Regions from separate parts of the Streptomyces sp. NPDC088254 genome, predicted to be linked through region 3. Evidence: riboswitches for the same ligand, from Rfam matches in the RefSeq annotation. Region 3 holds a riboswitch; each other region holds the start of a gene.
What was found. Region 3 has a riboswitch for cyclic di-AMP ahead of ACIOC0_RS10455 (M23 family metallopeptidase). Riboswitches for the same ligand answer to the same signal wherever they lie in the genome.
Positions count from the first base shown of each region.

Region 1 (7,637 bases), on a different contig from region 3:
TCACGCAGGGCCTGCCCACCCCCGTACGAGGCACGCGCACCCCCACAGGTGAGATCCATGTGAGCCCGGCTCACCCCCCGGCCGCCCCGGGCACGGAGGCCGGGCGTCACGCCGGGTCCTTCCTGCCCCCGCGCGACACCCGCCCGCGCGGGTCCTGCCAGCTACATGTGAGCCCGGCTCGCGCGCCGCGGGGCCAGGCCATGAGGCCGCTCACGAGCGCGCCTGCCCGCCTCCTGCGAGGCGGGTCTCAGGGGCGCGGGGAACTGCGCGACGAGCCACAACGCACCCCGCACCCGGCGACGAATCCGCGCCCTCCACGGAGTGCTGCCGCTGCTGTCCCGGCGTCCGCCGAGCTCCGTACAAGGCCCAGCAGACCCGACGTCCCCTAGGTCCGCCCGCGGTCCGCTCACCCGGCGTCCGCCGAGCCCCGTACCAGCCCTGGCTCACCCTCCCCGGATACGCCCGAGGCCCCCCGGCCTCTGCCGAGCCCCGTACAAGCCCCGGCTCACCCGACGTCCCCCCCGGTCCGCCTGAGGCCCGCTCACCCGCCGTCGCCCCCGTTCCGCGCGAAGCGCACCCCCCTGACGTTTGCTCAGTGAACGTCGACGTCGGATGATGTCGGCGATTGATCGCACCTGTTCGAATCAGTGGGGGTTTGATGCCCGAGTCCGACGCCGACGGCCGTACCTGGCTCCTCTCCGGGCCTGCCAGCAGCTACGCCGTCCATGTCACCGAGACCGACGAGCTCGTGCACCTGCACTGGGGCCCCCGGATCGAGCTGGCCGACGCGCAGGCGCTCGCCGTGCGCCCGCTGCCGGACTACTGGGCCTTCGAGTCCCCCCTCGACGGCCGCGAGGAGTACCCCGTGGAGGGCGGGGCCCGCTTCGTGCGGCCCGCCCTGTCGGTGCGCACCCCCGGACGGCGCGGCACCGAGTGGTCCTTCGTCGGCCATGAGACGGACGGCGGCGAGGAGGGCGACGAGCTGCGGCTGCGCTTCCGCGACGGCCGACTGGCCGTCACCCTGCACTACCGGATGCGCGGCGACGTCGTGGAGCGCTGGACGACCCTTCGCCACGAGGGCGGGCAGGGCGACGAGCCACTGGAGCTGCTGCGCGCCGACTCCGCCGTCTGGACGATCCCCGACCGCGACGGCTGGCGGCTGTCCCAGCTGCACGGCCGCTGGGCCGCGGAGTCCCGCCTCACCCGCGCGCCCCTCACCTACGGCGAGAAGGTCATCGGCAGCCGTCGCGGCCACACCAGCCACCAGCACCTGCCCTGGGTCGCCCTGGACGCCGACGCCACCGAGGAGCGCGGCGAGGTCTACGGCTGCGCCCTGGGCTGGTCCGGGTCCTGGCGGATCTCCGTCGCCCAACTGCCCGACGCCCGCGTGCAGATCACCGGCGGCGCCGGCCACGACGACTCGGGCCTGACGCTGCTCGCGCCAGGCGAGGACTTCACCACGCCCGTCTTCGCCGGCTTGTGGACCGACGAGGGTTTCGGGGGCGCCAGCCGCGCCTGGCACGCCTACCAGCGCGCCCACGTGATCCCCGACGCCGAGCGCGACCGGCCGGTGCTGTTCAACTCCTGGGAGGCCACCTACTTCGACATCTCCGAGGAGCAGCAGGCCACCCTCGCCCGCCGCGCCGCGGCCGTCGGCGTCGAGCTGTTCGTGGTCGACGACGGCTGGTTCGGCGCGCGCACCGGCGACCACGCGGGGCTCGGTGACTGGACGCCCAACCCCGACCGCTTCCCCAAGGGCCTGAAGCCGCTCGCCGAGTACGTGCACGCGCTCGGCATGCAGTTCGGCATCTGGGTCGAGCCCGAGATGGTCAACCCGGACAGCGACCTGTACCGGGCGCACCCCGACTGGGTGCAGTTCCAGCCGGGACGCAGGCGCACGGAACTGCGCAACCAACTGGTCCTCAACCTCGCCCGCGAGGACGTCCGGGAGTACCTCTGGCAGCGGCTCGACACCCTGCTGTCCAGTGCCCCGATCGACTACGTCAAGTGGGACTTCAACCGCTGCTTCACCGATGCCGGCTGGCCGGACGACCCGTATCCGCAGCGGCTCTGGGTGGACCATGTGCGCGGCCTGTACGCTCTGTTGGACCGGTTGCGGGAGGCGCACCCCGGTGTCGCCTTCGAGTCCTGCTCGGGCGGTGGCGGGCGGATCGACCTCGGGATCATGAGCCGTACCGACCAGGTGTGGACCTCCGACAACACCGACCCGCTGGACCGACTCGCCATCCAGCACGGTTTCAGTCAGATCCACCCCGCGCGGGTGATGGCCGCCTGGGTCACCGACAGTCCCAACACCCAGCTCAACGGCCGCGTCAGCTCGCTGCGGTTCCGGTTCGTCAGCGCGATGGCGGGAGTGCTCGGCGTCGGCGGCGACCTGTCCGAGTGGACCGAGGAGGAACTCGCCGAGGCCCGGCGCTGGGTGGATCTCTACAAGGAGATCCGGCCCCTCGTCCAGCACGGCGACCTCCATCGGCTGCGCGCCCCCGAGGGCGGCCTGAGCGCGGTGCAGTACGTGCGCGGGGGCGAGAGCGTCGTCCTCGCCTGGCTCCAGTCGCAGCGCTACGGCGAGCCGGCGCCGGCGGTACGGTTGCGCAGCCTCGACCCGAAGGCGTCGTACGAATGCCTCGAAACGGGCGAAGTGCACCGGGGGGCGGTGCTGTTGCATCACGGGTTGCGCACGGGACTGCGCGGTGACCTCGATGCGACGGTTGTCCGTCTGTGCCGTATCTGAGCGCTCTGCCCGAATTGATGCCCTTCATTCAACTCGGTCTGGAATAAGGGCCGCTGAGCGGTGCGGCGTGAGCAGCGTCATATTCGTGACCGTGCGTCATTAGCCATGTTCACGTAATTCGTGGAGTTTTCATGAGTGTTTCCCGCAGAATGCGTCACCTGGTGCACGGAGTGTGACGGGAGCACGGCGCAGCGGATCACGACGCGGACGTCACCGGGGCACGTGTCGCTTGTCGTCGCGTGTCCGGGTCGCTTAGGTTTCACGCCAATCCGGACGGACGCCGAATCCTGCCGCCGACCGGAACCCGCAGACACTCACCCGTCCACGGCAGGAGCGGGGGACCCACAGGCAAGACCGCCTGTTCCGGTCTCCGGAACAGGCTTGGGGTAAAGCCGCGCTCCGGCGCGGCCGGGCATCTCCAGCCCGCACCCGACAGCTCACCTCGCAGGCGCCGGAGAGGAACCCGCCATGCCCGCGAAGGGTAAGCACCGCCGTCCCAAGGCTCCGCGCTTCAGCCGTTCCATCGCCGCCGCCGGCACCGGCGGCGCGGCTCTCGCCCTCCCGCTCATCGGCGCCGCCGGCGCCCACGCGGCTCCCGCCCAGTCGGCGGCCCAGTCCGTCTCCTCCGTCTCGGACAAGCCCGTGCAGACCGTCCCGGTCGCGCAGCGCTCCGCCGCGGCCGAGGCCCCGGCCGCGGCGAACACCACGACCTACACGGTCCGGTCCGGCGACTACCTCTCCAGGATCGCGGACGAGCAGCACGTGCGCGGCGGCTGGCAGAAGCTGTACGCCGACAACCGCGAGGCCGTCGGCGAGGACCCCTCGCTCATCCACCCCGGCCTGAAGCTGTCGATCGGCAAGCGGGCGGCGGCCGGTTCCGCGGGCGCCGCCGGTTCCGGTGACACGGCGTCGAAGGGCTCGCGCTCCGCGCACTCCTCCAAGTCGTCCGCCCCCAAGTCCTCCCACTCTTCGAAGTCCTCGCACTCCTCGAAGTCCTCGCACTCTTCGAGGTCCGCCACGAAGACGTCGGCCGGGCAGACCACCCGCGGCGGCGGCAACGTCTCCGGCTTCAGCCTCCCCGTGTCCAACGCATCCGTCGGCACCCCGTACCGGATGTCCGGCAGCATGTGGTCCAGCGGCTACCACACCGGCGTCGACTTCGTCGTCCCGACCGGCACCTCGCTCAAGGCCGTCGGCGCGGGTACGGTCGTCTCCGCGGGCTGGGGCGGCGCGTACGGCAACCAGGTCGTCATCCGGCTCGCCGACGGCTACTACGCCCAGTACGCCCACCTCTCCGCGCTCTCCGTCTCGGCCGGCCAGAGCGTCTTCCCCGGCCAGCAGGTCGGCCTCTCCGGCTCGACCGGCAACGTGACCGGACCGCACCTGCACTTCGAGATCCGCACCACGCCGGACTACGGCTCCGACGTCGACCCGGTCGCCTACCTCCGCGCGCGCGGCGTCTCCGTCGGCTGACGGGCCCCCGTGGCCGCCACGAGTCCGTGATCGTCGTGTTGCGGTCTCGTGGCGGGGCTCCCGGGGTGTCGACAGCGGTGGCGGGGCGAGGGCACGGCGAGCTCCGCCTCTCGCCCGGCAAGCGCTTTCCGTGCCGTCCGCCGTACTCCGCGCGTCACGAAGGAGCCGTTCCCCAAGACGGCCTCCAACTCCAACACCACGACCCGGATGCGCCGTTACGTCGGCCGGCCGGGGGAGCGGCCGCTGCTGCACGACTGCACCGAGCCGCTGCTCGTCGCGGGCGAGCCGAACCACGTCCGCATCGTGTCCGACGGCTCCACCGTCCGGTGGCGGAACAACGGACCGCTCGTGTTCGACCACACCGACCCCGAGCCCTGCATCAGCGGGCACTTCGCGTTCCGCACCACGTGGAGCCGCTTCCGCATCAACGACTTCCGCGTGTGGTCCCTTATTCCTTGATTGGCAAATTCTTTAAGGGTGTCCTTTCTCACCGCCAGTCAACCCTTGCCTACGGTCGCGTAGGTCACATTCGACGGTGAATCATGCACTGCTGTGGCAGACGATTCGAAGAGTGACAGCAGATCAGTGATCGGGTCGTACGTGGCGGTGGGGGACAGCTTCACCGAGGGCGTCGGCGACCCCGGGCCCGACGGGGCGTTCGTCGGCTGGGCCGACCGGTTCGCGGTACTGCTCGCGGACCGGCGGCCGGAGGGCGACTTCCGGTACGCGAACCTCGCGGTGCGCGGCAAGCTGCTCGACCAGATCATGGCCGACCAGTTGCCGAGGGCCGTCGAACTCGCGCCCGACCTCGTCTCCTTCTGCGCGGGCGGCAACGACATCCTCCGTCCCGGCACCGACCCCGACGAGGTCGCCGAGCGGTTCGAGCGGGCGATCGCCCAACTCACCGCGGTGTGCGGCACGGTCATGGTGACGACCGGGTTCGACACCCGAGGCGTCCCCGTCCTCAAGCACCTGCGCGGCAAGATCGCCACCTACAACGGGCACGTCCGCGCCATCGCCGACCGCTACGGCTGTCCGGTGCTGGACCTGTGGTCGCTGAAGTCCGTGCAGGACCGGCGGGCCTGGGACCACGACCGGCTCCACCTCTCCCCGGAGGGGCACACGCGCGTGGCGCTGCGCGCCGGCCAGGTGCTCGGCCTGGAGATCCCGGCCGACCCGGAGCAGCCCTGGCCGCCGCTGCCGCCGCGCGGCGCCCTCGACGTCCGCCGCGACGACGTGCACTGGGCGCGCGAGTACCTCGTGCCGTGGATCGGCCGCAGGCTGCGCGGGGAGTCCTCCGGGGACCACGTCACGGCCAAGGGCGCGTTGTCGCCGGACGACATCAAGATGTGGATCCAGTCGGTGGCGTGAGAGGCCGTCCGCGCGGAGGGACCGCGTCGGCGCGAGCGGCCCCTCCGCGCGGCCGGCCGTGCGCGGGCGCGTCCACCCGGACGCTGCCTGCTGCTCAACTCCCCGTCGGCAGACCGAGTTCCCGGGTGAGCGTCTCCTCGACCCAGTCGTGGGCCTTCGCCCGGGACACCCCGCCCTGGTAGGACGTCAGCTGTACCGCGAGACCGTCGAGCAGGGCCGTCAGGCGCAGGGCGGCGCCGGCCGGGTCGGGGCAGCGGAACTCGCCCGCGGCCACCCCCTCGGCGATCACCTCGGCCAGCGCCGCCTTCCATTGCCGGTCGAGATCACGCGCGACCTCCCGCAGCGCGGGCTCGCGCAGCGACACCGCCCAGCCCTCGATCCACAGCCGCCAGCCCTTGGCCTGGCCCGTGGGCGCGTACCAGCGCACGGCCGACCGCAGCCGGGCCAGGGCCGGGGCCCGTCGGCCCAGCAGCTTGCGCAGCCGGGCCAGATCGTCCTGGGCGGCGTGCGCGAAGGCGGCGGCGACCAGCTTCTCCTTGGTCTCGAAGTGGTAGAGCACCAGCGCGTTGCTCACCCCGAGCGACGCGGCCACATCGGCGATCCTGACCGCCGCGACGCCCCGCGCCTCGATCTGCTCGATGGCCGCCCGCAGCAGCTCCTCACGCCGCTCGGCCACGCTCAACCGGACTCTCGCCACGCGGCAACCCTACACACCCCCCGCGACCTGCACCGACGTGCTCACAGCCCTCTTTGCACACGCCCGCGCCGTCACCCGGTGCGCCCCGCCTCAGCGGTGATCGCCGAACCGTCGCGTGATCGCCGGCAGGCGCTGGGCGGCGAGGGCGTGGGCGGCGGCGCGAGGGGTCGTGCCGTCGCTCTCCGCGCGCGCGAGGACGCCTTCGACCAGCGCCCGCATCGAGCGTCGGATGTGCGCGAACGCCTCGTCCGCGTCCGCGCCGATGTCGCCGAAGAGCGTCCACCACCACCAGGCGTTGGTACCGGAGTTGACCACGACGTCCGGCAGCACGCACACCCCGCGCGCGTGGAGCAGCTCCTCCGCCGCCGAGAGGACGGGCATGTTGGCGGCCTCGGCGATCCACCGGGCGGTGATCCGCCCCTGCTCCTCGACCCCGATCGCGTACGACACCGCCGCCGGCACCAGCACCTCCACGTCCGCCGAGAGCCAGGCGTCGCCCGGCAGCTCACGGTCGCCGGGGCGCAGGGCGGCGCGGTCGACGGTGCCGTACGCGTCCCGCGCGGCCAGCAGCGCCTCCACGTCCAGGCCCTCGGGGTTGGCGATCGTCCCCTTGACGTCGGCGACGGCCACCACCGTCAGCCCCGCGCGCGTGAGGAAGCGGGCGGTGGCCCCGCCCATGGTGCCCAGCCCCTGGAGGGCGACCCGCGTCCCGGCGTACGGCACTCCCGCCCGGTCCAGCGCCGTGAGCACCGACTCGGCGACCCCGCAGCCGCCGGCCAGCTCGTCCAGACCGATGCCGTCCACCTCGACGGCGAAGGCGTCGGCGAGCCGCCTCCGGGCCGCCTCCTCGTCGTCGAGCAGCGGATAGACGGCCTGCACCGACGACACCAGACCCGCCTCGGCGGCGGCCCGGTCGACGACGTCCTGCGTGAGCCCCAGGTCCTCACCCGTGGTCCAGCAGCTCTCGACGTACGGCCGCACCGCCCGCAGGTACCGCACCAGCAGCCCGTATGCCCCAGGGTCCCGCGGATCGCAGTCGATGCCGCCCTTGGCGCCGCCGAGGGGGACGTAACGGGCCTCGGGGTCGTAGTGGAGCGCCTCCTTGAAGCTCATGCCGCGGGCGAGGCCGGTCACCTCCTCCAGGGTGCAGCCCGCCCGCATCCGCAGGCCCCCGCTGCACACGCCGCGCACCAGCCGGTCGACGACCAGGAAGCCCTGCCGGCCGGTGACGTCGTCGGTCCAGGTGAGGGACAGCAGGGGGGCGGTCATACGGGCTCCTCGACCTGGGGCCATCACTGAACGGCAGGTCAGTATCGGGAGTGGCGGACAGCGGTGTCAACGCGG
Region 1 covers NZ_JBIURQ010000016.1:205,036-212,672, forward strand. Annotated here, with positions in the region: gene ACIOC0_RS37605 (alpha-galactosidase) at 659-2,752, shown strand; cyclic di-AMP (ydaO/yuaA leader) riboswitch at 3,058-3,216, shown strand; gene ACIOC0_RS37610 (peptidoglycan DD-metalloendopeptidase family protein) at 3,221-4,225, shown strand; partial or broken gene ACIOC0_RS37615 (DUF6250 domain-containing protein) at 4,409-4,684, shown strand; gene ACIOC0_RS37620 (SGNH/GDSL hydrolase family protein) at 4,811-5,596, shown strand; gene ACIOC0_RS37625 (TetR/AcrR family transcriptional regulator) at 5,691-6,293, opposite strand; gene ACIOC0_RS37630 (Glu/Leu/Phe/Val dehydrogenase dimerization domain-containing protein) at 6,384-7,562, opposite strand.
Region 1: linked by a shared signal. The riboswitch ahead of ACIOC0_RS37610 (peptidoglycan DD-metalloendopeptidase family protein) and the one ahead of ACIOC0_RS10455 (M23 family metallopeptidase) in region 3 are both predicted to bind cyclic di-AMP.

Region 2 (7,637 bases), on a different contig from region 3:
GGCGAGGGCCGACACGGCCACGACGAGGGTGGCGAGCAGGCAGAAGGCCATGGTGGTCGCGTACTTGGCGAGGAGGAGGCGGGTGCGGCCGGCGGGGGCGACCAGGAGGTAGCGCAGGGTGCCCGCGTTGGCCTCGCCGGCGATCGCGTCGCCCGCGATGACGCCGACGGCCATCGGCAGGAAGAAGGGGAGCGTCGCCGCCAGCGCCGTGAACACCAGGAACAGGCCGTTGTTGGTGATCTGCGCGACGAACGCCGGCCCTTCGCCGCCACCGCCTCTCCCGCCGCCCCCTCCCGAGCCGTCGCCGGTCTCCATCTTCACGGCGATGCCCACGAGTACCGGCACCGCCGCCAGCACGCCCAGCAGGGCGAGGGTGCGCCAGCGGCGCAGGGTGGTGACGAACTCGCTGCGGAAGAGGCCGAACGTCCACAGCGCCCGGGTCGGTCGGGCGACCGCGCTCACCCGCCCCGGTGCGAGATCAGCCCGCGACATCGAATCCCTCTCCCGTGAGTGCCACGAACGCGTCCTCCAGGGAGGCGCGTTCCACGCCGAAGCCGCGGACCCGGACGCCCGCGTTCACCAACGCGGCGTTGAGATCCGCCGGTTCGAGCTCCGCGGGCTCGCCCGTGACCCGGTCCTCGGCGACGACGACGTCCCCGACGCCCTGTTCCTTCAGCACCCGGGCCGCGTCCGCCGGATCGGGGGTGGTGACGACGAGTCGCCCACGCGCGCGTGCCGCCAGGTCCGCGACCGGGCCCTGCACGAGGAGGCGTCCACGGGCCATCACGGCCGCGTGCGTGCACACCTGCTCGATCTCGTCGAGGAGGTGGGAGGAGAGGAAGACGGTGGTGCCGTCGGCGGCGAGTTCCCGGACGAGGACCCGGATCTCGCGCATGCCCTGCGGGTCGAGCCCGTTGGTCGGCTCGTCCAGGACGAGCAGCCGGCGGGGCTGGAGCAGGGCGGCGGCCAGGCCCAGCCGCTGCTTCATGCCGAGCGAGTACGCCTTGGTCTTCTTGCCGGCGGCCGCGGTCAGCCCCACCCGCTCCAGGGCCTCGGCGACCCGGTCGCGCCGGGTGCGGGGGTCGGCGGTCGGGTCGGCGGCGTCGTAGCGCAGCAGGTTGTCCCGGCCGGACAGGTGGCCGTAGAGGGCAGGGCCCTCGATGAGGGCCCCGACGTGCGGCAGGACGGCGCGGGCAGCGCGCGGCATGGGCCGCCCGAGCACCCGCGCCGTGCCGGAGGTGGGCTCGATCAGGCCCATCAGCATGCGGATCGTGGTGGTCTTGCCGGAACCGTTGGGGCCGAGGAAGCCGAAGACGCTGCCCGCCGGGACGGTCAGATCGAGACCGTCCACGGCGAGCTGGCCGCCGCGGTAGCGCTTGGTGAGGCCGCGGGTGCTGATGACTGCGTCGGCGGCGTCCGGTCGTGGGCGACCGGTCACGGGCGTCGCCCACGCTGCCGTGCCGTCCGCGACCTCGTCCACCGGCTCCCCCGATCGTCGGTTCCCGTCAGCGTACTCAGGCCGTTCTCACGGCCGGCTTCTCACCGCACGACTTCTCACCGCCCGGCTTCTCACCGCCCGGCTTCTCACCGTCCGGCGTCCGCCGCCTTGACGAGGGCGTCCTTGGTGACGGCGCCGACGTAGACCTTGCCGTCGTCCGTGACGAGGGCGTTGATCAGCCGGGTGGAGAAGACGGTGCCGGAGCCGAACTTTCCGGTGACCTTGTCGCCGAAGGAGTCCAGGAAGCCGCCGAAGGCGCCCGCCTCGGGGGTCTTGCCGGAGGGCACGCCCTCGCCGCCGGTGTCGAAGGTGGCGATCGAGGTCCAGCCCTCGCCGAGGACGTTCAGGCCGTCGAGGTCCCGGCCGAGTCCCTCCTCGGGAGCCTTGCCCGGCAGACCGGGCCTCCCGCCCTCGTGCCCCGGGGCCCTGCCCGGCTGCCCGGGAGCCTTGTCCCCGAGTCCGGCCGGGCCGTCCTCGTCGCCCTCGGTGACCTTCGCGCCCTTCGGCGGCGTGAAGTCGAAGGTGGAGGCGGCGGGCCTGGCGAACGTCACCTGGGTGAAGCCGACGTCCACGACGGCGGCGCCGCCCGCGGCGGGGGTGAGCGTGAACTTCAGCGGCAGCCCCGTCTTCGCGTCCACGGCCACGCTGACCGCGCCGACGGTCGAGCCGGACTGCTTCGGCTTCACGAGCAGCTTGTAGGCGTCCCGGCCGGCGACCCGCACGGTGCCGTCCACGGTCACGGAGGTGGTGTCGTCGACGGCCTTCAGGGCCTCGTCGGCGAAGTCCTTGGGCGTGGCGGGAGCCGCCTCGTGACCGTCGCGGCCCTCCTCGGAGGTGGAGTGGTAGACCTGATTGGAGGCGCTGTCGTACCCCCACACGTCCTTGCCGTTGTGGATGACGCTGTACTCGGCGGCGTTCTCCAGCAGCGACAGCTTCTGCCGGTCGGGCCCGCCGGCGGCGACCCGCAGGGTGTGCGTGCCGGCGGCGAGTTCGGTGAGCTTGGCGGACGGGTCGGCGGACGACCCGTCACCCTTCTTGCCCGCGGCACCGGAGAGCAGCCCGCTCTCCAGTCCGCCCAGGTCGGGCAGGCCGAGGTCGGTGGTGATCTTCACGGTGCCGGACAGCTGCTGGACGTCCGAGGCGGCGATCTTCTGGATGAGCTGCTGGGCGGTGATCCTCGGCAGGTCGGGGTCGCCCGAGTCGGCGAGCGCCGGGACGAGCCCGATCGTCGCCGCCGCGACGCCCACCACGGTGACCGGGACGACGTACCGCACGGCCTTGCGTCGTCCGACGGGCAGGTCGTCGGCCTCCCCGGCGTGCGTGCGGTCGTCGGATGCGAACGGTGCCATGTGTGCCTTACCTCCGTCGTCGGCGGCGGCTGGTCATCTCGGGTGCGACGGTCCCCACCACAAGCCGCCATTCTCACCCGAATCGGTGAGCGGTGGTGATTTCCGTGGTTTCCATATGACCAAACAACCCGCCTGGATACGTCAACCCGAGGGCGCAACTACGCGTACGCCTGCGGTATGACACGGGGGTTGAGCGGGTGGGGGGACCCGTAGGGGGCGCAGGGTGACCTGACGGGGTGAAGGAGATTCCCAGGGGGTCGCTCAGGGGTGAAGGCACGCGCCCTTCAGTGGCGGGGCGTCACCCCGCCCGGTGCACCACCGCGTCGCACAGCTCCAGCAGCGCCCGCTTCGCCTCGCACTCCCGCAGCGGCGCCAGCGCGGCCCGCGCCTCCTTGGCGTACCGCACGGTGTCCGCGCGGGCCTGCTCCAGCGCCGGGTGGGCCCGCAGGGCGGCCAGCGCCTCCGCGTGCCGCGCGTCGTCGCTGAGGTCGGAGTCGAGCAGTTCGCACAGCGCGATGTCCTCCGGCAGCGACAGCCGCTCCGCGCGCTCCCGCAGCCGCAGCACCGGCAGCGTGGGGATGCCCTCCCGCAGGTCCGTCCCGGGCGTCTTGCCCGACTCGCGCGAGTCCGAGGCGATGTCCAGGACGTCGTCCGCGAGCTGGAAGGCGACCCCGAGCCGCTCCCCGTACTGGGTGAGCACGTCGACGACCGTCTCGTCTGCGCCGGACATCATCGCGCCGAAGCGGCACGCCACCGCGACCAGCGAGCCGGTCTTGCCGCCCAGCACGTCGAGGTAGTGCTCGACCGGGTCCCGGCCGTCCGTCGGACCGGCCGTCTCCAGGATCTGGCCGGTGACCAGCCGTTCGAACGCCTCCGCCTGCACCCGGACCGCCTCGGGCCCGAGGTCGGCGAGGATGTGGGAGGCGCGGGCGAAGAGGAAGTCGCCGGTGAGCACCGCGACCGAGTTGCCCCACCGTGTGTTCGCGCTGGACACCCCGCGCCGCACCTCGGCCTCGTCCATCACGTCGTCGTGGTAGAGCGTGGCCAGGTGGGTCAGCTCGACCACCACGGCGGACGGCACGATGCCCGGCGCGTGCCGGTCCCCGAACTGCGCCGACAGCATCACCAGCAGCGGCCGGAACCGCTTCCCGCCCGCCTTCACCAGATGCTGCGCGGCCTCGGTGATGAAGGGGACCGCACTCTTGGTGGCCTCGAACAGGCCTTCCTCGACAGCCGCCAATCCGGCCTGGACATCGGCTTCCAGAGCCTGGTCCCGCACGCTCAGCCCAAACGGCCCGACGACGGTCACGAGGGGTCTCCTGTCTGCTGGTGTCCGCTGGCGCTCACACGGTTTGTCGATAGGTCGCCGACATCACTCAAGTCAGCGTATCCGGTCATGTTTCGATCACCGATAAGCCCCCACGCCCCCCGGCCCCACGTCGCCCGACCGGGAGAGGCCGCGTCCGGCTCGCGAAGCGCCGGTACCCCGGAAACCTCCCCTCCACCCCGTCGGCCGACGACGTCCCCCGGTGTGCCGAATCTCACGACGCTCACTAAATAAATCGGAACCTGAGCAGCAAATCAGACATTCCGCTCCGTGAATTCCATCGGATTTCGCTCACGCCCTTTTAAAAGCGACTTGGAACTTGATGTCCGTTTTAGTCGGTCTTGTCATCGCGGGTGAGTTGGCTCACTTTCCCCTCGGAGGTGCAGGAATCCGCCGACCCCCGGATCCCCCAGCGCGTCACGCGAGTTGACGCTTGCCGAATGCAAAGGATCAAGCGCCCCATAAACACCAGACCAAGGTCAATAGGGGTTTTCCGTGATTCCGACACTTGTTTCGGACATGTGCTCTCGCATACGTTCCCGGCCAGCCGGACAGACGCCTCATCCTGCCGCCGTCCGGCGACTCCCATCGACGAACCACTCGCGCACGGCAGGAGCGGGGGACCCAGGCAGAACGCCGGACCGGAGTACGTCACGCACGTACCGGGCCGGCTCGGGGTGAAGTCGTGTCGCCGTACCCCACGGCGCCGACCGGGCAGCTCCCGCCCGAACCCGACAGCTCACCCCGCAGGCGCCGGAGAGGAACGCCCCCATGTCCGCTGCCACTCAGCACCGCCGCCGCTTCACCCGCGCCATCGCAGTCGCCTGCGCCGGCGTCGCCGCTCTCGCCCTCCCCATCGCCGGAGCGAGCACCGCCTCGGCCGCCACCACCGCCGTCCCCGAGACCACGCTCGCCGGCTACCCCAACAACCTGGACGGGTGGATCCGCCAGTCGCTCGCCATCATGGCCGAGAAGAAGATCCCGGGCACCTATCACGGCATCTACCGCAACATCATCCGCGAGTCCTCGGGCAACCCGAACGCCATCAACCTGTGGGACTCCAACGCGGCCAAGGGCACCCCGTCCAAGGGGCTGCTCCAGGTCATCGACCCGACCTTCGCCGCGTACCACGTCGCCGGCACCGCGTACGACCCCTACGACCCGGTCGCCAACATCACCGCCGCCTGCAACTACGCGGCGGCCCGGTACGGCTCCATCGACAACGTCTTCGGCGCGTACTAGACGTACCCCTAGGGCCCGGAGACCCGCAGTACCCGGAGCTCCGTGGACACGTAGGGCCCGTAGCCCCGTAGGGCCCGTGCGCCTAGGGGAAGAGTCGTTCGAGGACGACGGCCACGCCGTCGTCCTCGTTCGACGCCGTCACCTCGTCGGCCACCGCCTTGAGCTCGGGATGGGCGTTGGCCATCGCCACGCCACACGCCGCCCAGTCGAACATGGGGATGTCGTTGGGCATGTCGCCGAAGGCGAGCGTGTCCTGAGGCCGCAGACCGAGGTGCTCGGCGGCCAGGGCGAGTCCCGTCGCCTTGGTGACGCCGGACGGCTGGAGTTCCACCGTGCCCGGCCCCGACATGGTGACGGTGGCGAGCGAACCGACCACCGAGCGGGCCGTCGCCGCCAACTCGTCGTCCGACAGGGTGGGATGGCGCAGCAGCACCTTGCTGATCGGCTCGCACCACAGGTCCTCCCGCGAGCCGACCCGCAGGGCCGGCAGGGTCGGGTGCGGCATCCGGTAGCCCGGCTCGATGAGGGTCAGCCCGTCGACGCCGTTCTGGTCGACGGCCGCGTACACCTGACCGACCTCGGCCTCGATCTTGCCCAGGGCCACCTCGGCCAGCTCCCGGTCCAGGGTGACCGACCACAGCAGGCGGTCCGCCGCGATGTCGTACACCTGCGCGCCCTGTCCGCACACCGCGAGCCCCCTGCTCCGCAGGATCCGCAGCAGCGGCCGCACCCGTGGCGCCGGACGGCCGGTCACCACGAGGTGACGGGCGCCGGCGGCCGCGACCCGTGCGAGCGCGTCGAGCGACCGGTCGGAGAACGTGTCGTCGTCGCGGAGCAGCGTTCCGTCCAGGTCGGTGGCGATGAGGGCGTACGCGGAGCGCGCGGCATATGCGTGAGGTGCGGCCATGACCAGAGAATACGGATCCCGGACACCCTCAACTCACCGCCGATGCAACCGCTCCCACAGGGAGGGAAAGGGCGGTTCTGCACCGGTTGGCAACAACATGGTCCGCTACCTACCGCTCGTACCGTCTGGAGCGGTACCGTCCACAGTGTCCGGGGGACTTGATCGGGGGGTCAGGTTGAACAGTGGACGTATTCGTGTGCTGGATCCGGAGGATCTCGGCGAGGGGGAACGGGAGCGGTGGCGCGTGCTGCGCGCGGCGTCGGCCGCTCCACGGAACCCCTTCATGGAACCCGAGTTCGCCGACGCCGTGGGGCGCGTGCGCCCGCGCACGCGCGTGGCGGTGGTGTACGAGGGGCGCGAACCGGTCGGCTTCCTGCCCCACGAGCGGGGCCCGCTGGGACGGGGGCAGGCCCTCGCGTACGGCGTCTGCGACGCGCAGGGGGCCGTACTGAGCCCGGGGCTCCGGCTCGACGCGGCCGAACTGATGTGCGCCTGCTCCCTGTCGAGCTTCGCCTTCGACAACCTGGAGGCGGAGCAGAACCTGTTCACGCGGTACGCGGCAGCCGAGTACGCCTCCTACGTCATCGACGTGGAGAAGGGGTACGAGACCTACGAGTCCGTCCTGCGCGCACAGTCGCCCAAGTTCCTGAGGACGACACTCGCCAAGGAGCGCAGGCTCGGCCGGCACGCCGGACCGCTGCGGTTCGTGTTCGACGAACGGGATCCCGCCGCGCTGCGCACGCTCATGGCGTGGAAGTCCGCCCAGTACCGGCGCACCGGACGCCGGGACCGGTTCGCCCGGCAGTGGATCACCCGGCTCGTGCACCGGCTCGCGACCGAGACGCGCGCCCCCGACTGCTCCGGCGCGCTGTCCGTCCTCTACGCCGGCGGGCGGCCCGTCGCCGCCCACTTCGGGCTGCGGTCGACGGCCGTCCTGGCCTGCTGGTTCCCCGCCTACGACCCGGCGTTCGCCAAGTACTCGCCGGGTCTGGTGCTGCATCTGCGGATGGCGGAGGCGGCCGCCGCCGAGGGCATCGGCCTGCTGGATCTGGGGCGCGGCGCGGCCGAGTACAAGGACTCGCTGAGAACGGGTGAGCTGCCCGTGTACGAGGGTGCCTGGACGCGGCCGTGGGCGGGCGCCGCACTGCACTGGCTCAGCCGGGAGCCGTCCCGCCGCGCCCACCACTTCGTCCGCAGCCGGCCGAGGCTGGCCGCGGCGGTGAACCGGGCGCTGAGGAGCGCGGGCCGGATCCGGGGGAGGTGAGGGCGGTTGGCGGGGAGGAGCCGGCGGTTCGGGAGAGGGGAGCACATCGT
Region 2 covers NZ_JBIURQ010000010.1:308,665-316,301, forward strand. Annotated here, with positions in the region: gene ACIOC0_RS28510 (ABC transporter permease) at 1-492, opposite strand, end outside; gene ACIOC0_RS28515 (ABC transporter ATP-binding protein) at 479-1,438, opposite strand; gene ACIOC0_RS28520 (outer membrane lipoprotein carrier protein LolA) at 1,585-2,847, opposite strand; gene ACIOC0_RS28525 (polyprenyl synthetase family protein) at 3,146-4,156, opposite strand; cyclic di-AMP (ydaO/yuaA leader) riboswitch at 4,754-4,940, shown strand; gene ACIOC0_RS28530 (transglycosylase SLT domain-containing protein) at 4,946-5,416, shown strand; gene ACIOC0_RS28535 (HAD family hydrolase) at 5,499-6,323, opposite strand; gene ACIOC0_RS28540 (GNAT family N-acetyltransferase) at 6,514-7,587, shown strand; gene ACIOC0_RS28545 (glycosyltransferase) at 7,636-7,637, shown strand, end outside.
Region 2: linked by a shared signal. The riboswitch ahead of ACIOC0_RS28530 (transglycosylase SLT domain-containing protein) and the one ahead of ACIOC0_RS10455 (M23 family metallopeptidase) in region 3 are both predicted to bind cyclic di-AMP.

Region 3 (7,637 bases):
ACACGGCAGCGTGAGCTGGGCACGGTCCGCGAGGAGCTGCCCGCGTACGCGGCGGCCGGCTGGATCACTCCGGCGGAGCCGTACGCGCTCGGTTCGATGCGGGCGCGCCTGCTGGCCCGCAAGTACGCCCGGCAGCACCTCGGCAAGCCCGCCGCGCGGACGGTCGCGCAATACGAGGCCTACGCGACGTCGCTGGCGTTCCTGCGGCACCGGGGGCGGCTCGGCCGGGCCGGCGCCGACTTCCTCTCCCGGGAACGGGAGCTGCTCAACGAGCTGTGGCGGCGCAAGGACGTGGCCCGGCCCGCGCTGGAGCACGCGGCCCGTATGACGGCCCCTCCGGTACCGGTGACCGTGCCGCCCTGGCCGGTCCACGGGATGTACGGGCACCAGGCGCCGGGACCGTACCCGCCCCCCGGACCCGTACGACCCGGGTCGTACGGGGGCTACGGGTCGCCCGCGGGTCACGGGGCGGCCGGCGGATCCGGGTCGTACGGGTCTCACGGGGCGCCCGGCGGACCCGGGGCGCACGGAGCACCCGGCGCCTACGGGTCGTACGGGGGACAACACCCGCACGCCGTCGGCCCCACGGGACAGCCCGGGTACGCCGGACAGCCCGGTTACGCGGGACAGCCCGCACCCGTGGGCGGGCCCGGATACGCCGGTCACGCCGCGCCTCCCCCTTCGGGGCACCCCGCGCCCTCAGGACACGCGAGCTCCCCAGGACACAGAGGGCTTCCGACCCACCCGGGCCACACTCCCTACGGGTGACCCCCGGGGAACGGCACCCGCATCAGGCAGGCCTGACGCTCCACCGCGGCTCACGCCACTCCGGGACCGCTCACGCAGAAGCCTCCGTCAGCCGCGCGACCTCCGCGTCCGTCAGTTCCAGTCCGCCCACCGCGAGCAGCGCCGGCAGCTGGTCCACCGTCCGCGCGGAGGCGATCGGCGCGGCCACCGTCGGCTGGGCGGCGAGCCAGGCCAGGGCCACCGTGGCGACCTCGGCGTCGTGCGCCCGGGCGATCTCGTCCAGGGCGACCAGGACCCGCCGGCCCCGCTCGGTCTCGAGGTGCTTGGCGGCGCCCTCGGCCCGCGCGCTGTCGACCGTCGCGCCGGGCCGGTACTTGCCGGTGAGGAATCCGGAGGCGAGCGAGAAGTAGGGGACGGCGGCGAGGCCGGCCTCGGCGGCGGTCTCCTGCAGCGCGCCCTCATAGGTGTCGCGGGAGACCAGGTTGTAGTGGGGCTGGAGGGCCACGTACCGGGCGAGTCCCTCGCGGTCGGAGAAGTCCAGGGAGGCGCGCAGGCGCTCGGGCGAGATGTTGGAGGCGGCGATGTGCCGCACCTTGCCCGCCTTCACCAGCTCGTCGAGCGCGCCGACGATCTCCTCGACGGGCACCTCGGGCTTGTCGAAGTGGGTGTAGTAGAGGTCGATGTGGTCGGTGCCGAGGCGGCGGAGGGAGGCGTCGGCGGCGGCCTTGATGTTGGCGGCGGTCAGCCCCTGGTAGTCGGGGTGCTGGCTGACCTTCGTCGCGACGACGACGTCGTCGCGGTTGCCGCGCGCCCGGAGCCACTTGCCGATGAGCGTCTCGGACTCACCGCCGCTGTTGCCCTCGACCCAGGCGGAGTAGGAGTCGGCGGTGTCGATGAAGTTGCCGCCGGCGGCCGTGTAGGCGTCCAGGACGGCGAAGGTGGCCGCCTCGTCGGCGGTCCAGCCGAAGACGTTGCCCCCGAGGGCCAGCGGGAAGACCTCGAGGTCGGAGGAACCTAGCTTGCGCAGAGAAGTCATGCCTCACTTCAACGCGAAGGCCGGAGGTGCGCATTCCGCACCTCCGGCCAAGAGTTCGCAAACGTCAGGGAGACCTCAGGGGTTGAGTCCCTTGTCCCGCAGCCAGGCCGCCGGGTCGATGCCGGAGCTGCCGCCGCCGGGGTGCACCTCGAGGTGGAGGTGGGCGCCGGTGACGTTGCCGGTGGCGCCGACGCGGCCGATGACCTCGCCGGTGGTGACCTTCTGGCCGACGCTGACGCTGATGGAGGACTGGTGGGCGAACCAGATCTCGGTGCCGTCGTCCAGGGTGAGCACGGTCTTGTACCCGTACGACCCGTCCCAGCCGGCCGAGGTGATCGTGCCGCTGTGCACGGCCTTGATCAGGGTGCCGGTGGGGGCGGCGAAGTCGAGCCCGGTGTGGTGCCCGGAGGACCAGTAGGCGCCGGCCTCACCGAACGTGGAGGTGAGGGTGTACGAGGAGGTCGGCAGCGTGTACTGGCCGGCGAGCTTGGCCAGGCGCGCGGCCTCGGCCTTCTCCGCGGCTTCCTCGGCGGCCTTCTGCTTCTCGGCGGCGGCCTTGGCCTCCGCCTCCTGCTTGGCCTTCGCGGCGGCGTCGGCCTGGGCCTTGACGGCAGCCGCCTTGGCGGCCGCGGCCGCCTTGGCCTCGATCTGGGTCTGCTGCGACTCGGCCTGCGCCATGATCCGGCTGCGGAGCACCTCACCGGCGTCGGCGGTGCTCTCGGCGACGGTCTGGTCCGCGGTCGCGGTGGCCACCGGCTCGGCGGCGACGCTGCCGAAGGCGGCGAGGGCCGGTGCGCTCTCCTGGGGGGTGTCATCGTCGGAGATGAGGGAACCCACGGAGGGGAGGTCCGGCAAGGAGATGGAGACCGGCGGCTTGCCGGTGTTGGCGCTGGCCATGCCGGCGCCGCCGACGGCGGCGATGACGCCGACGCCGAGAACGGTGGAGCTACGGGCGAGTCCGCCGCGCTGCTTGGCGACACGATGCCGGCCGCGAACCGGGCGAACGGACTCCGCGGTGGGGTTCCATTCCTCCCAGGGGCCCTCGTCGGTGCGGTAGCTGCCATAGCCGAACGTCTGGCTGGGCACGGAGGGGGCTTCTGCGGCAGGCCGGTTGGACGCCACGCGGGCGTACTCCTTTCCTTCCGTCGCCTACCGGGTTAGCTGACGGGTTCGGAGCGGGAAGGTCTCCTACGCGCGTAAACCGGCCGTTGTCATACGGCGGCTTCGCGTGATTCACCCCATGGTGGTGGTTCCCCGGTTCCCTTGCGGGATTCGGCGCGTGCGCACGGAGCCGACTCTTGTGTCGGCTGGGACGACCGCGCTGCGTTATCGAACGTTAATAGACTCAGGGGCATGTTTCCAAGCCGTTCTTCTTGATCAACAACATTTCTGGCCTGGACGTTCTCCCCATGAGCGGTGAAAAACGGGCGAGTTGACCGTCCCTCCGCCCCTACGGGTCTCTCCTGCACCGGACACCCCAGGTCACGGGCGCCCGGACGCCATGCGCAGGGCGCTCATACGGTCACCTCGCGTGACGGCGATCAAGGGAATCATCCCTCCCGGGCGGTACGCGGGGTAGACCTCTGGAGGGAGACGCACCGAGGGCCGGAATCCAATGGATTCCGGCCCTCGGCCTTCAGTAGCGGGGACAGGATTTGAACCTGCGACCTCTGGGTTATGAGCCCAGCGAGCTACCGAGCTGCTCCACCCCGCGTCGGTATGACACCAGTGTAGACCATGCGCGGGACCCCCAATGACCACCGCCCGGATCAGGGGCGCTCAGGGCCCCGACAGACCCGACACCGGGGTGCGCTCAGGGTGCCGTCAGGTGACTGTTGGGAACTTCGGCGCGCTCCTCGTACTCGGGCAGCACCAGCACCTCCACTCCCGCGGACGCCAGCAGCCCGCTGCCGTCGGCCCTGCGGACGAAGGTGTCGGGCTCCCGCCAGGCCGTCACCACACGGCGGACGCCCGCGTCCAGGATCAGACGGGCACAGGGGGCCGGCCGGGAGGAGCGCTGCGCGCAGGGCTCCAGGCTGCTGTACACGGTCGCCGTGGCCAGCCGGGGATCCGCGGGGTCGATCTTCGCGAGGGCCGCCTCCTCCGCGTGGACGACCGGGTCGCCGCCCTCCCGCGAGTGACCGCGCGCCAGCTCCGTCCCGTCGGCGGCCACCACCACCGCGCCCACGCTGAACGCCGTCCGCGACGGCGGGCAGGCGGCCGCCAGCTCGCAGGCGAGGGCCAGCCAGTGCCGGTCGGCGGCGACGGGCAGCGGTCCGGTGCCGGGCGCGGTGGGCTCGTAGCGGGTGAGGACGACGTCCTCGATGCGCCGCGTCTCGACCAGTCGCAGCCGTCCGCCCTGATAGCCGCCGGGCCCGAAGAGCCGGGGCGCGTCGGCGTCGCCGACGAAGAGGGGGGCCAGGACGAGCTGGATCTCGTCGGCGAGGCCTTGCTGGAGGAGCTGAGTGTGGATCGTCCCGCCGCCCTCGACCATGAGGCGCCCCACACCCCGGACGTCATGCAGGTGTTCGAGGAGCCGGCGCCAGTCCAGGGCGGGGCCGAGCGGGACGACGTCGGCGGCGATGCCGAGCGAGCGGGCGCGCCCGGCGCCCTCGTCGGTGGTGTAGACGACCTTCTCGCCGCCCGTGTGCCAGAAGTTCGCCGCCGGGTCCAGCTCGCCGGAGCCGCTGACCGTGACCTTGAGCGGGTACTCAGGGCGGCCCGAAGCGACCCGGGCGGCCCTGCGGTCCGGAGAGTTGACCAGGAGCCGGGGGTTGTCCGCACGGATGGTGCCGGCACCGACCAGGATGGCGTCCACCGAGGCGCGCACCTCGTCGACCCGGTCGAAGTCGGCGGGGCTGGAGAGCAGCAGGCGCTCGGGGCCGGTGTCGTCCAGGTAGCCGTCGAGGGAGACGGCGGCGGACAGCAGGACGTACGGGTACGGCATCGCGCGACCTCTCCCTTGGTTCAAGTTTGAAGCAAACTTACACTGGTGGCATGACGACCCGCTGGCTCACCCCCGAGGAGCAGCGCGCCTGGCGCGCTTACGTCGCCGGTTACCTCCTCCTGGAGGACGCCATCGACCGGCAGCTCCAGCAGGAGGCCGGCATGCCCCATCTCTACTACTCCATCCTCGCGAACCTCTCCGAGTCGCCGGAACGCCGGCTGCGGATGACGGACCTCGCCGAACGGCTGAAGATCACCCGCAGCCGGCTGACGTACGCGGTCACCCGGCTGGAGAAGGACGGGCTGCTGCGGCGGGAGGACTGCCGCCGGGACAGGCGGGGAAGCGTCGCGGTCCTGACCGACGAGGGCATGACGGTCCTGGAGAACACGGCGCCCGGCCATGTGGACACGGTCCGGACCTTCCTGTTCGACCGGCTCACACCGGAGCAGGTGGGGCAACTGGAGGAGATCTTCACGCAGGTCACGCGGGGACTCCAGGGTGACGGCGAGGAGAGCCCGCCGGAGGACCTCCCGTGGCGCCGCCGGTCGTCGCCGTGCTCCGGAAACGAGTGAGGCCGACCGGGCACGAGTGAGGCCGGCCGCTCGCACCCGTGCCCCGCATGGCCCACGTCACAACCGGCCCCAGTTGCTTCAAAGTTAAAGCATGGGATAGCGTCAGGCTCGGTCGATCTGCTTCAAATCTGAAGCATCCGTTTCCCGGACCGGGAGGACCCGCATGCCCGACACCCCTGCCGCCACCCCGCGAGCCCGCGTCCGGGTGCCGCTGCGTTTCGGCGACGGATACTCCGTCGACGCCGAACTGGTCACCTTCCACGGCCTGGCCGACGGCCGGGAGCACGTCGCCGTGGTCCTCGGCGACCCCGGCCCCGTCCCCCTGGTCCGGCTGCACTCCGAGTGCCTGACCGGCGACGTCTTCGGCTCCGCCCGCTGCGACTGCGGCCCCCAGCTGCGCGAGGCGGTCGAACGCATCGCCGACCGCGGCGGCGTGCTGCTCTATCTGCGCCAGGAGGGCCGCGGCATCGGCCTCTACAACAAGCTCGACGCGTACGCCCTCCAGGACCAGGGCCTGGACACCTACGAGGCGAACGCCGCGCTCGGCCTGCCGGAGGACGACCGCGACTACACGGCCGCCGCCCAGATGCTGCGCGCCCTGGGCATCTCCGGGCTCGACCTGCTCTCCAACAACCCTGACAAGGCAGGCCAGTTGCGAGCGCTGGGCATCGACGTCCTGGACCGGGTGCCGACGGGCGTCTTCACCACCGAGCACAACGTCCGCTACCTGCGGGCGAAGGTCATCCAGACCCAGCACACCCTGCCACTGGCGAGCCTCACCGAACTCAGCGTCGGCTGAACCCCGTAGTACTGCGGGACTAGGCCGTCTCCACGACCCGGAACGCCAGACACACCACGGGCGTGTCGTCCTCCACCGGCGCGCCCTCGGAGTCCCAGAAGCGGCGGTGTCCCGCCCGCCACTCCTCCAGGTCGGCGTCGCCTTCCCCCTCGGCCGCCGCGTGCGCCCAGGTCACCTCGGCGAAGACGGTCCGCTCGACGCCGGTGACCTCGACGGTCGCGACACGCACACCGTCGACGTCGACCAGCGCGAGGCGCTCACCGACGTACTCCAGCCCCTCGGTCTCCTCCACGTACTCCGCGAGCAGCCCGGTCGTGGCCCTCTTCGACCCTTCGAGCACGAGGGAGTTGAGCCGCACCCGCATCTCGTCCGGGCTGCCGAGCTCCAACGCCCGCATACCGTCCACCCGTGGCCACATCGTCGTCTCCTCTGCCCGTAGGGGTCCGGCTCAGGGACCCGGCTTCGTCAGCGGACCCCATCTGCGCCGGCCGACAGCAGCCCGCCGAACGCGGCCACCGAAGCAGCATGATGGTCCCCACACCGACGATCACACCACCGCATAACCCCTACACACCGTGCGCGGTCCCCGAGCAGCTCTCGGGCCACGGCCCGGACCCCGCGTCGAGCCGTAGATCCGCGGATGGGCGCTGAGTCGGTGCACATGGGGGAAGCGTCCTTCCGAGAGGGATCCGGGCGAGGGACCGGAGTTCGGCGTCAGGCGAGGAGATAGGCCGCGGCCCGGGTCGCCTCGGCGGACGCGGCGTCGCCCGGCGCGTCGGCGTACAGATCGGGAAGCTTCGCGTCGCGGTAGCGGTCGAGCAGACCAGGAAGCTCGTCCCGCGACGCCTGCGGGATGCTCCGGGCGGAGGCGAGCGCCGCCTGCACCGCGTCGGAGGCGGTCGCCAACTTCCCGTCACGCAGAGCCCGCCGGGGCTGCCCGATGGGATCGGCGTCCGCAGTGCGTTGTCGTGCACGGCTCGCGCGGCCCGCGTCGGCGAGGACGACACGCCCTTTTCCGCCTGCGGTCCGCGGGCCTCCAGAACGTGTGCCCGAAAGCGACGCATCAGCGCGCCCGTCCCCGAACCTCCCACCCCGGCGACGACGCCCCCCGCCCGAGGCCAGACAGCGTTTCTGGCCCGGACACAGCACCGCACCCAGCCACCCCGAACCCCCGCATCGACCGCCGAAGGCCGGCGCCGATTCACTCGCGAGAGGTAGGCCGTACCACGTGATCAAGCGTCCCCTGGCTGTCCGGTCGGCCCGTGCGCCTCGGCCGAGGCGTCTGCCGAGGCGGCCGAGGAGATGCGGTGGCACACGCGACGAACTCGGTGCTGCCGAGAGGGCCCCGGCGCGGAAACGCAGCAGCGCCCGGATCAGCCGAAGCTGGTCCGGGCGCTGCGCGGCAGGTCGGGGGGAGTGCCTCTCCCCCGCATCCGTAGGCCCTGTGGGACTCGAACCCACAACCAATGGATTAAAAGTCCACTGCTCTGCCAATTGAGCTAAGGGCCCAGGCGATGTTGCCTCCCCGAGCATAGC
Region 3 covers NZ_JBIURQ010000002.1:761,096-768,732, reverse strand. Annotated here, with positions in the region: gene ACIOC0_RS10465 (PrsW family glutamic-type intramembrane protease) at 1-768, shown strand, start outside; gene ACIOC0_RS10460 (aldo/keto reductase) at 839-1,783, opposite strand; gene ACIOC0_RS10455 (M23 family metallopeptidase) at 1,859-2,905, opposite strand; cyclic di-AMP (ydaO/yuaA leader) riboswitch at 2,913-3,071, opposite strand; tRNA gene ACIOC0_RS10450 (tRNA-Met) at 3,424-3,497, opposite strand; gene ACIOC0_RS10445 (dihydrofolate reductase family protein) at 3,597-4,730, opposite strand; gene ACIOC0_RS10440 (MarR family winged helix-turn-helix transcriptional regulator) at 4,781-5,302, shown strand; gene ribA (GTP cyclohydrolase II) at 5,466-6,101, shown strand; gene ACIOC0_RS10430 (ASCH domain-containing protein) at 6,121-6,519, opposite strand; gene ACIOC0_RS10425 (hypothetical protein) at 6,816-7,007, opposite strand; tRNA gene ACIOC0_RS10420 (tRNA-Lys) at 7,538-7,610, opposite strand.

Region 4 (7,637 bases), on a different contig from region 3:
CCCATTCTAACGTCACGTACATACTGTACGTTCTGTACAGAACAGAAGGAGGGGCACCCATGACCCGACCGCTCGCCCGCCACGTCCTGCCCGAGTTCACCGAACGCACCGGCACCGGGTACATGACCCTGGACCCCTACTCGAAGCTCCTGGAGGGGCGGATCGTCCTGCTGGGGACGCCGGTCGACGACACCGCGGCGAACGACGTGATGGCCCAGCTCATGTACCTGGAGCACCGGGACCCGGATCGCGACGTCTCGCTGTACCTCAATTCCACCGGCGGTTCGTTCAGCGCGATGACGGCCCTCTACGACACGCTCCGGTACGTCGGCTGCGACGTGGCGACCACCTGCCTCGGCCGGGTCGGCGCCCACGCGGCCGTGCTGCTGGCGGCGGGCGCGCCCGGCAAGCGGTACCTGCTGCCGGGGGCCAGGGTGGTGCTCGGCCAGCCGGCGCTGCCGGAGCCGGTGCGGGGGCAGCCCAGCGACCTGGCGATCCAGGCCGAGGAACTGATCCGCACCCGCACCCTGATGGAGGAGCTGCTCGCACGGCACACCGGGCGCAGCCCGCGGCAGGTGGCCGCGGACCTCGAACGGGACCAGATCCTCGACGCGCGGGAGGCCGTGGCGTACGGACTGGCGGACGGGATCGTGCCGGACCGCCGGACCGGCCCGGGCGCGAGGTGAGCCGCCGATGCTGCCCGAACTGCCGCCGCTGCCCGCGCTGACCCGCGCAGAGGCCGAGCTGATCGACGGTTACCTGGCGGCGGTCGACCTGCTCGGCCGCATCAACCCCGCCCGCCACGGGGACACCTACCGTGGGCTGCGCGCGGCCCAGGCGCTCGTGGGCCGGGCGGTGGCGCTGCGGGACGCCCTGACGCTGATGCACCAGCGGGGCGAGCACGAACTGCACGCGCCGACGCTCGCGCGGGCGCTGCGCGTGCTGGACGGGGAGCGCAGGGCGGCGCGCGTCGCGATGCCGCCGCTCTCGGACGGCTGACGGGGTGCCCGCCGGACCCGGACGGGTGGCCCGGCGCGCCCCTCGTCCGGCCCGGAGCCGAAACGGACCAAATGGCGTACGGCTGTTCGGAGGAGTTGTCGCTGCTCCTTATGGACCCTTGCGGTTGCGCGCCGGGACCGCCGAGCGGGAGACGCGAGGGATTCCGGTGCTGGTCGGAGGCTCACAGCGGCCGGACATCTGATCGATCATCAGCTTGTTCACCCGAACAGGTGAGTGGTGAGTAACCCCACAAATACCCGGTTCCGTTGGGATTTTCGGACATCGATAGGCCAAGATCCCTGACTGACGACAAGACCCCGCCACAAGCGGCGGGGCGATCCGCGCGGACGCCGAGTCCTGCCGCCGTTCGGATGACAGGTCGACAGAAGTGCATCGGCAGGAGTGGAGGACCCAAGCACGACGGGTCGCCGGCACGGTCGTCTCCGCACTGGAGGCGCCGGGTCGAGCAGCCCTTGGGGTGAAGCCGCGCGAGCGGCCGGGCAACTTTGTCAGCCCGAATCCGACAGGTCATCCTTCACAGGCGGCTGACGAAGGGTTGCGCATGACTGCGCTCAATCGTGTCCCGTCGCTCATGGCCCGGGCCGGTACGGCCTCGGCGTTCGCCATCGCCGCCGTCGGCGGCTCGATCATGGTTCCGGGCATCGCCGCCGACGCCGCGGCCGCCACGCCGGCGTCGAAGGCACTCCAGGTCGCGGCCTCGAAGAAGGGATCCCCGTACAAGTACGGTGCCACCGGCCCGAACAGGTTCGACTGCTCCGGGCTGACGATGTACTCGTACAAGAAGGCGGGCAAGACGCTGCCCCGTACGGCGGCCCAGCAGTACAACAAGACGCGCCACATCGGGGCGTCCGGCCGCAAGGCCGGAGACCTGGTGTTCTTCCACTCGGGGTCGAACGTCTACCACGTCGGGATCTATGCCGGGAACGGCAAGATCTGGCACTCGCCGAAGACGGGCGACGTGGTGCGGCTCCAGAAGATCTGGACCAAGAGCGTCTGGTACGGCCGGGTCAAGTAGTCCCGCTCTTCGGCCCCCCGCCGGCCGCCAGGGCCTGTCCGGCGCGTCATGCCGCGGGCGCGGGGCTCGGCGGAACCGGTTCCGCCGGGAGGGCCCACGGAAGCTCGATCGACACCGTCTTGCCGCCCTCCCGGGTGGGGCGGACGCGGAGTCTGCCGCCGTGCTCGGCGGTGAGACAGCGGATGATCACCATGCCCCGGCCGTTGTCCTGCTGGACAGCGGCCGGCAGGCGTCTGGGGAAGCGGGGGTGGCTGTCGGTGACGCCGATGCGCAGGCGCTCGTCCCGGTCGAGCACGAGGTCCACCGTGAACGTGGGCGACAGCCCGAAGGTGTGCTGAACGGCGTTGGTGGCCAGTTCGGAGACGATGAGGCGGATGGTGTCGGACACGTCCGCGTCCGCCGGCAGTCCCCACTCCCCGAGGGTGTCGAGTGCGAAGGCGCGGGCCGTGGACACCGAAGCGGGGTCGCTCGGCAGAGTGAGGGAGGCTTCCAGATGGTCTGCCATGGCGACGTCGTCCCTTTCCCACGGGACCGGAGTCCGACACGGTGCGGATGGTTCGAGTACGGTCCCGGACTGGTGCTTCGTCGCCAGAGTGCCATCACCGCCTCACGCCCGGGCGGCGATCCACCAAGAAGTGCATATATCTGTCGCCCGATGCGGTGAACTCTGCTACGGCAGAGCGTATTTGCACGGCCCCCAGGAGTGAGGAGCGCTCCATGCAGCACGGTCCCGCGGTGCGCCGCCGGAAACTGGGCGCGGAACTGCGGGCGTTGCGCACCGGGGCCGGCCTCACGAGCGATGAGGCCGCGCGGCTCGTGGGCTGGCACCAGTCGAAGGTGAGCCGGATCGAGACCGGCTCCAGCGGTGCGAAACCGGCCGATGTGCGCTCACTCCTCGACGCCTACGGCGTGGGCGACCCCCAACTGCGCGAGGTCATGCTCGCGTTGGCCGGCCTGGACGACGGCGCCGGAAGGGACCACTGGTGGCACGCCTACCGGGGTGTCCTTCCGCCCACCTACCGGGACTTCATCAGCCTGGAGTCCCAGGCCCGCGCGATGCGCACACTGGAGACGACCGTGGTCCCGGGCCTGCTCCAGACGGCGGAGTACGCCCGCGCGGTGACCCGGGCCGCCGTGGGGGGAGTTCCGGAGGAGCGGCTGGACACGCTGGTGGAGGTGCGGCTGACCCGGCAGGAGGTGCTGCGGGCCCGTCCGCCGCTGGAGCTGGACGCGGTGCTGGACGAGGCGGTGCTGCGCCGGGAGGTGGGCGGTCCCGAGGTCATGGCACGGCAGCTGGAGCGGCTGATGGAGGCGGCTCGGCTTCCCCAAGTGAGGCTGCAGGTACTGCCGTTCACTGCCGGGGCACATATCGGCGTCACCGGCCCCTTCGTCGTCTTCTCATTTTCGAGCACTTCTGATCTTGACGTGGTTGTTCTCGACCACTTGACGAGTACTCTCTACCTCGAGCGGAAAGAAGACCTCCGGGTCTACACGGAGGCCTTCAACGCCCTTCAGGCGAACGCGCTTTCGCCCGAGGACTCCCTGGAATACATCGCCGCGATAGGTGACGGCGTGTAAGGAGGCACCATGACCGCACTGCCTCGGCACGTACCCTCCAGCACCGAACTCGCCGACCTCTGCTGCCCGGACGGTCTGCGCTGGCTGCGCAGCAGCCACAGCACGGGGGCCAACAACTGCGTGGAGACGGCCCGCCCCCGCTCGGGACCGTGGTCCGGCCTGCTCGCCGTACGCGACTCCAAGGACCCGGACGGTCCCGCCCTGCTGTTCTCCCCCGAGAGCTGGACGGGCTTCACCGCCGCGTTCCGCTGATTCCTTCCCCTTCTCCCCGGCGCACGGCCGTGTCGCACCCGCTCACGGCCGTGTCCCGTCGATCACCCGTACAGCGTGTTCGATCTGCCGCTCGGTGAGGTCCGCGCGGGCGGTCAGCCTCAGACGTGAGACGCCGTCGGGCACGGAGGGAGGACGGAAGCAGCCCACGGCCAGGCCGGCCGTCCGGCAGTCGGCCGCCCAGCGCAGAGCCAGCTCCGGGGACGGGGCCCGCACGGAGACGACCGCGGCGTCCGGACGCACCGCTTCCAGGCCCGCGGCCGTCAGCCGGGCGTGCAGCTCACCCGCGACCGCACGCGCGCGTGCGGCGCGTTCCGGTTCCCGGCGCAGCAGCCGCAGGGCCGCCAGGGCCGCTCCCGCCGCCGCCGGGGCGAGTCCCGTGTCGAAGATGAACGTCCGGGCCGCGTTGACCAGGTGGTCGATCACGCGCGCGGGACCGAGCACGGCCCCGCCCTGACTGCCCAGCGACTTGGACAGCGTCACCGTGACGACCACGTCGTCCGCGCCCGCCAGTCCCGCCGCGTGCGGGGCGCCCCGGCCGCCGTCGCCGAGCACCCCGAGGCCGTGGGCGTCGTCCACGACCAGACCGGCGCCGTGCTCCCGGCACGCGCGCGCGAGGGCGGCCAGCGGGGCCGCGTCGCCGTCGACCGAGAAGACGGTGTCGGAGACGGCGACGGCCGGGCCGTCGTGGGTGCCGAGCGCCTTGCGCACGGCGTCCGGGTCGGCGTGCGCGACGACCTGGGTGACGCCGCGGGCGAGCCGGCAGCCGTCGATGAGCGAGGCGTGGTTGCCCGCATCGGAGACGATCAGCGAGCCGTGCGGTGCCAGCGCGGTGACCGCGGCCAGGTTGGCGGCGTAGCCGGAGGAGAAGACGAGCGCCGCCTCGGCGCCGCAGAACGCGGCGAGTTCGCGCTCCAGTTCGGTGTGCAGCTCGGTGGTGCCGGTGACGAGCCGGGAGCCGGTGGAGCCGCCGCCCCAGGTCCGGGCGGCACGCGCCGCGCCCTCGGTGACCTCGGGATGGCGGGCCAGCCCCAGGTAGTCGTTGCTCGCGAGGTCGAGCAGCGGGGAGTCGGCCGGCCGGGGGCGCAGGGTGCGTACGAGTCCGGCGCGGCGGCGCGACTCCGACTGCTCGTCGATCCAGCCGAACGCCATGGGTCCTCCGGGTCTTTTGTAGGTAGCGGACAGACACTAGCGGCCCGGCCGGTCCCCCATGGTGTGGCAATACCCACACGTCGAAGCGGGTGTGTTGTCCGGTCCCTACCTTGGCCCGGAGCGGGTCGGTAGGACAGGATCGGCTCTCATGGACCTGCTGAACACGCTGGTGGACAAGGGGCTTCGGCGCGAGCTGCCGACCCGCGAGGAAGCGCTGGCCGTGCTGGCCACCTCCGACGACGACCTGCTCGAAGTGGTGGCCGCGGCCGGCAAGGTGCGCCGGCACTGGTTCGGCCGACGGGTGAAGCTCAACTACCTCGTCAACCTGAAGTCGGGGCTGTGCCCCGAGGACTGCTCCTACTGCTCCCAGCGGCTGGGCTCCACGGCCGGGATCCTCAAGTACACCTGGCTCAAGCCAGACGAGGCTTCCGAGGCGGCCGCCGCGGGGCTGGCCGGCGGCGCCAAGCGGGTGTGCCTGGTGGCCTCCGGGCGCGGCCCGACCGACCGGGACGTGGACCGGGTCTCCAAGACGATCCAGGCGATCAAGGAGCAGAACGAGGACGTCGAGGTGTGCGCCTGTCTCGGGCTGCTTTCCGACGGCCAGGCCGAGCGGCTGCGCGAGGCGGGCGCCGACGCCTACAACCACAACCTCAACACCTCCGAGGCCACGTACGGCGAGATCACGAGCACACACACCTACGCCGACCGGGTGGACACCGTCCGCAAGGCGCACGCGGCGGGCCTGTCGGCGTGCTCCGGTCTGATCGCCGGAATGGGCGAGAGCGACGAGGACCTCGTCGACGTGGTGTTCTCGCTGCGTGAGCTGGACGCGGACTCGGTGCCGGTCAACTTCCTCATCCCGTTCGAGGGCACCCCGCTGGCCAAGGAGTGGCACCTCACCCCGCAGCGCTGTCTGCGCATCCTGGCGATGGCGCGGTTCGTGTGCCCGGACGTCGAGGTGCGCATCGCGGGCGGCCGGGAGGTCCATCTGCGGACGATGCAGCCGCTCGCGCTGCACGTGGCCAACTCGATCTTCCTGGGCGACTACCTGACCAGCGAGGGCCAGGCGGGCAAGGCAGACCTGGAGATGATCGCGGACGCCGGGTTCGAGGTGGAGGGCGCGGGCGAGGTCACGCTGCCCGAGCACCGGGTGGCGGCCGGCGGGGGCGGTGGCTGCGGCTCGCACGCCGACGCCGGGGCCGGGTGCGGATCCGCGCAGGGCGCGGGCTGCGGTTCCCACGCCGGCGGCGGTTGCGGCTCGCACGAGGGCGGCGGGGTGTGCGGCTCGCACACGGCCGCCGAGGAGGTCAAGAGCGCGGGCGTCGCGGGGTCCGTCGGCGCGCCGGCGGCCGGCGAGCCCCGTACGGACCTGGTCGCCGTGCGCCGCCGGGGCACCGGGACGGACCTCGCGCCCAATGCCTGAGCTGGGCGTGCCGGAACTGCTGGACCTCGACCGGCGGCATGTGTGGCATCCCTACGGCCCGATGCCCGGCCGGTCCGAACCGCTCGTGGTGGAGTCGGCGAGCGGGGTCCGGCTGCGGCTCGCGGACGGCTCGGGCGAACTGGTCGACGGCATGTCGTCCTGGTGGTCGGCGATCCACGGCTACGGCCACCCGGTGCTGGACGCGGCCGCGCGGGAGCAGTTGGCCCGGATGAGCCACGTCATGTTCGGCGGGCTCACCCACGAGCCCGCCGTACGGCTGGCGAAGCTCCTCGTCGACATGACGCCCGACGGTCTCGAGCACGTCTTCCTGGCCGACTCGGGATCGGTGTCGGTCGAGGTCGCGGCCAAGATGTGCCTGCAGTACTGGCGCTCGCTCGGCCGCCCCGGCAAGCAGCGGCTGCTGACCTGGCGCGGCGGCTACCACGGCGACACCTGGCAGCCGATGTCGGTGTGCGACCCAGACGGCGGGATGCACGACCTGTGGACGGGGGTGCTGCCCCGTCAGGTGTTCGTGGACGCGCCGCCCGCGGAGTACGACGAGGCGTACGCGGAGCGGCTGCGCACCGCGATCGAGCGGCACGCGGACGAGCTGGCCGCGGTGATCGTGGAGCCGGTGGTGCAGGGCGCGGGCGGGATGCGGTTCCACTCCCCCGCGTATCTGCGGGTGCTGCGCGAGGCGTGCGACGCGCACGACGTGCTGCTGGTGTTCGACGAGATCGCGACCGGGTTCGGGCGCACGGGCGCGCTGTTCGCGGCGGAGCACGCGGCGGTGACGCCGGACGTGATGTGCGTGGGCAAGGCGCTGACCGGCGGCTACCTGACGATGGCGGCGGCGCTGTGCACGCCCCGGGTGGCCGACGGCATCTCGCGGGGCGAGGTGCCGGTGCTGGCGCACGGGCCGACGTTCATGGGCAACCCGCTGGCCGCGGCCGTCGCCTGCGCCTCGATCGAGCTGCTGCTCGGGCAGGACTGGCTCGCCGAGGTCCGGCGGATCGAGGCGGGGCTGCGCGAGGGGCTGGCGCCGGCCGCCGCGCTTCCCGGTGTGAAGGACGTCCGGATCCTGGGCGCGATCGGCGTCGTCCAGCTCGACCACGAGGTGGACATGAAGGCCGCCACGGACGCGGCCGTGCGCGAGGGCGTGTGGCTGCGGCCGTTCCG
Region 4 covers NZ_JBIURQ010000001.1:157,843-165,479, reverse strand. Annotated here, with positions in the region: gene ACIOC0_RS00790 (ATP-dependent Clp protease proteolytic subunit) at 60-686, shown strand; gene ACIOC0_RS00785 (hypothetical protein) at 694-999, shown strand; cyclic di-AMP (ydaO/yuaA leader) riboswitch at 1,367-1,558, shown strand; gene ACIOC0_RS00780 (C40 family peptidase) at 1,562-2,035, shown strand; gene ACIOC0_RS00775 (ATP-binding protein) at 2,082-2,540, opposite strand; gene ACIOC0_RS00770 (helix-turn-helix domain-containing protein) at 2,753-3,613, shown strand; gene ACIOC0_RS00765 (DUF397 domain-containing protein) at 3,623-3,865, shown strand; gene ACIOC0_RS00760 (8-amino-7-oxononanoate synthase) at 3,908-5,035, opposite strand; gene bioB (biotin synthase BioB) at 5,184-6,458, shown strand; gene ACIOC0_RS00750 (adenosylmethionine--8-amino-7-oxononanoate transaminase) at 6,451-7,637, shown strand, end outside.
Region 4: linked by a shared signal. The riboswitch ahead of ACIOC0_RS00780 (C40 family peptidase) and the one ahead of ACIOC0_RS10455 (M23 family metallopeptidase) in region 3 are both predicted to bind cyclic di-AMP.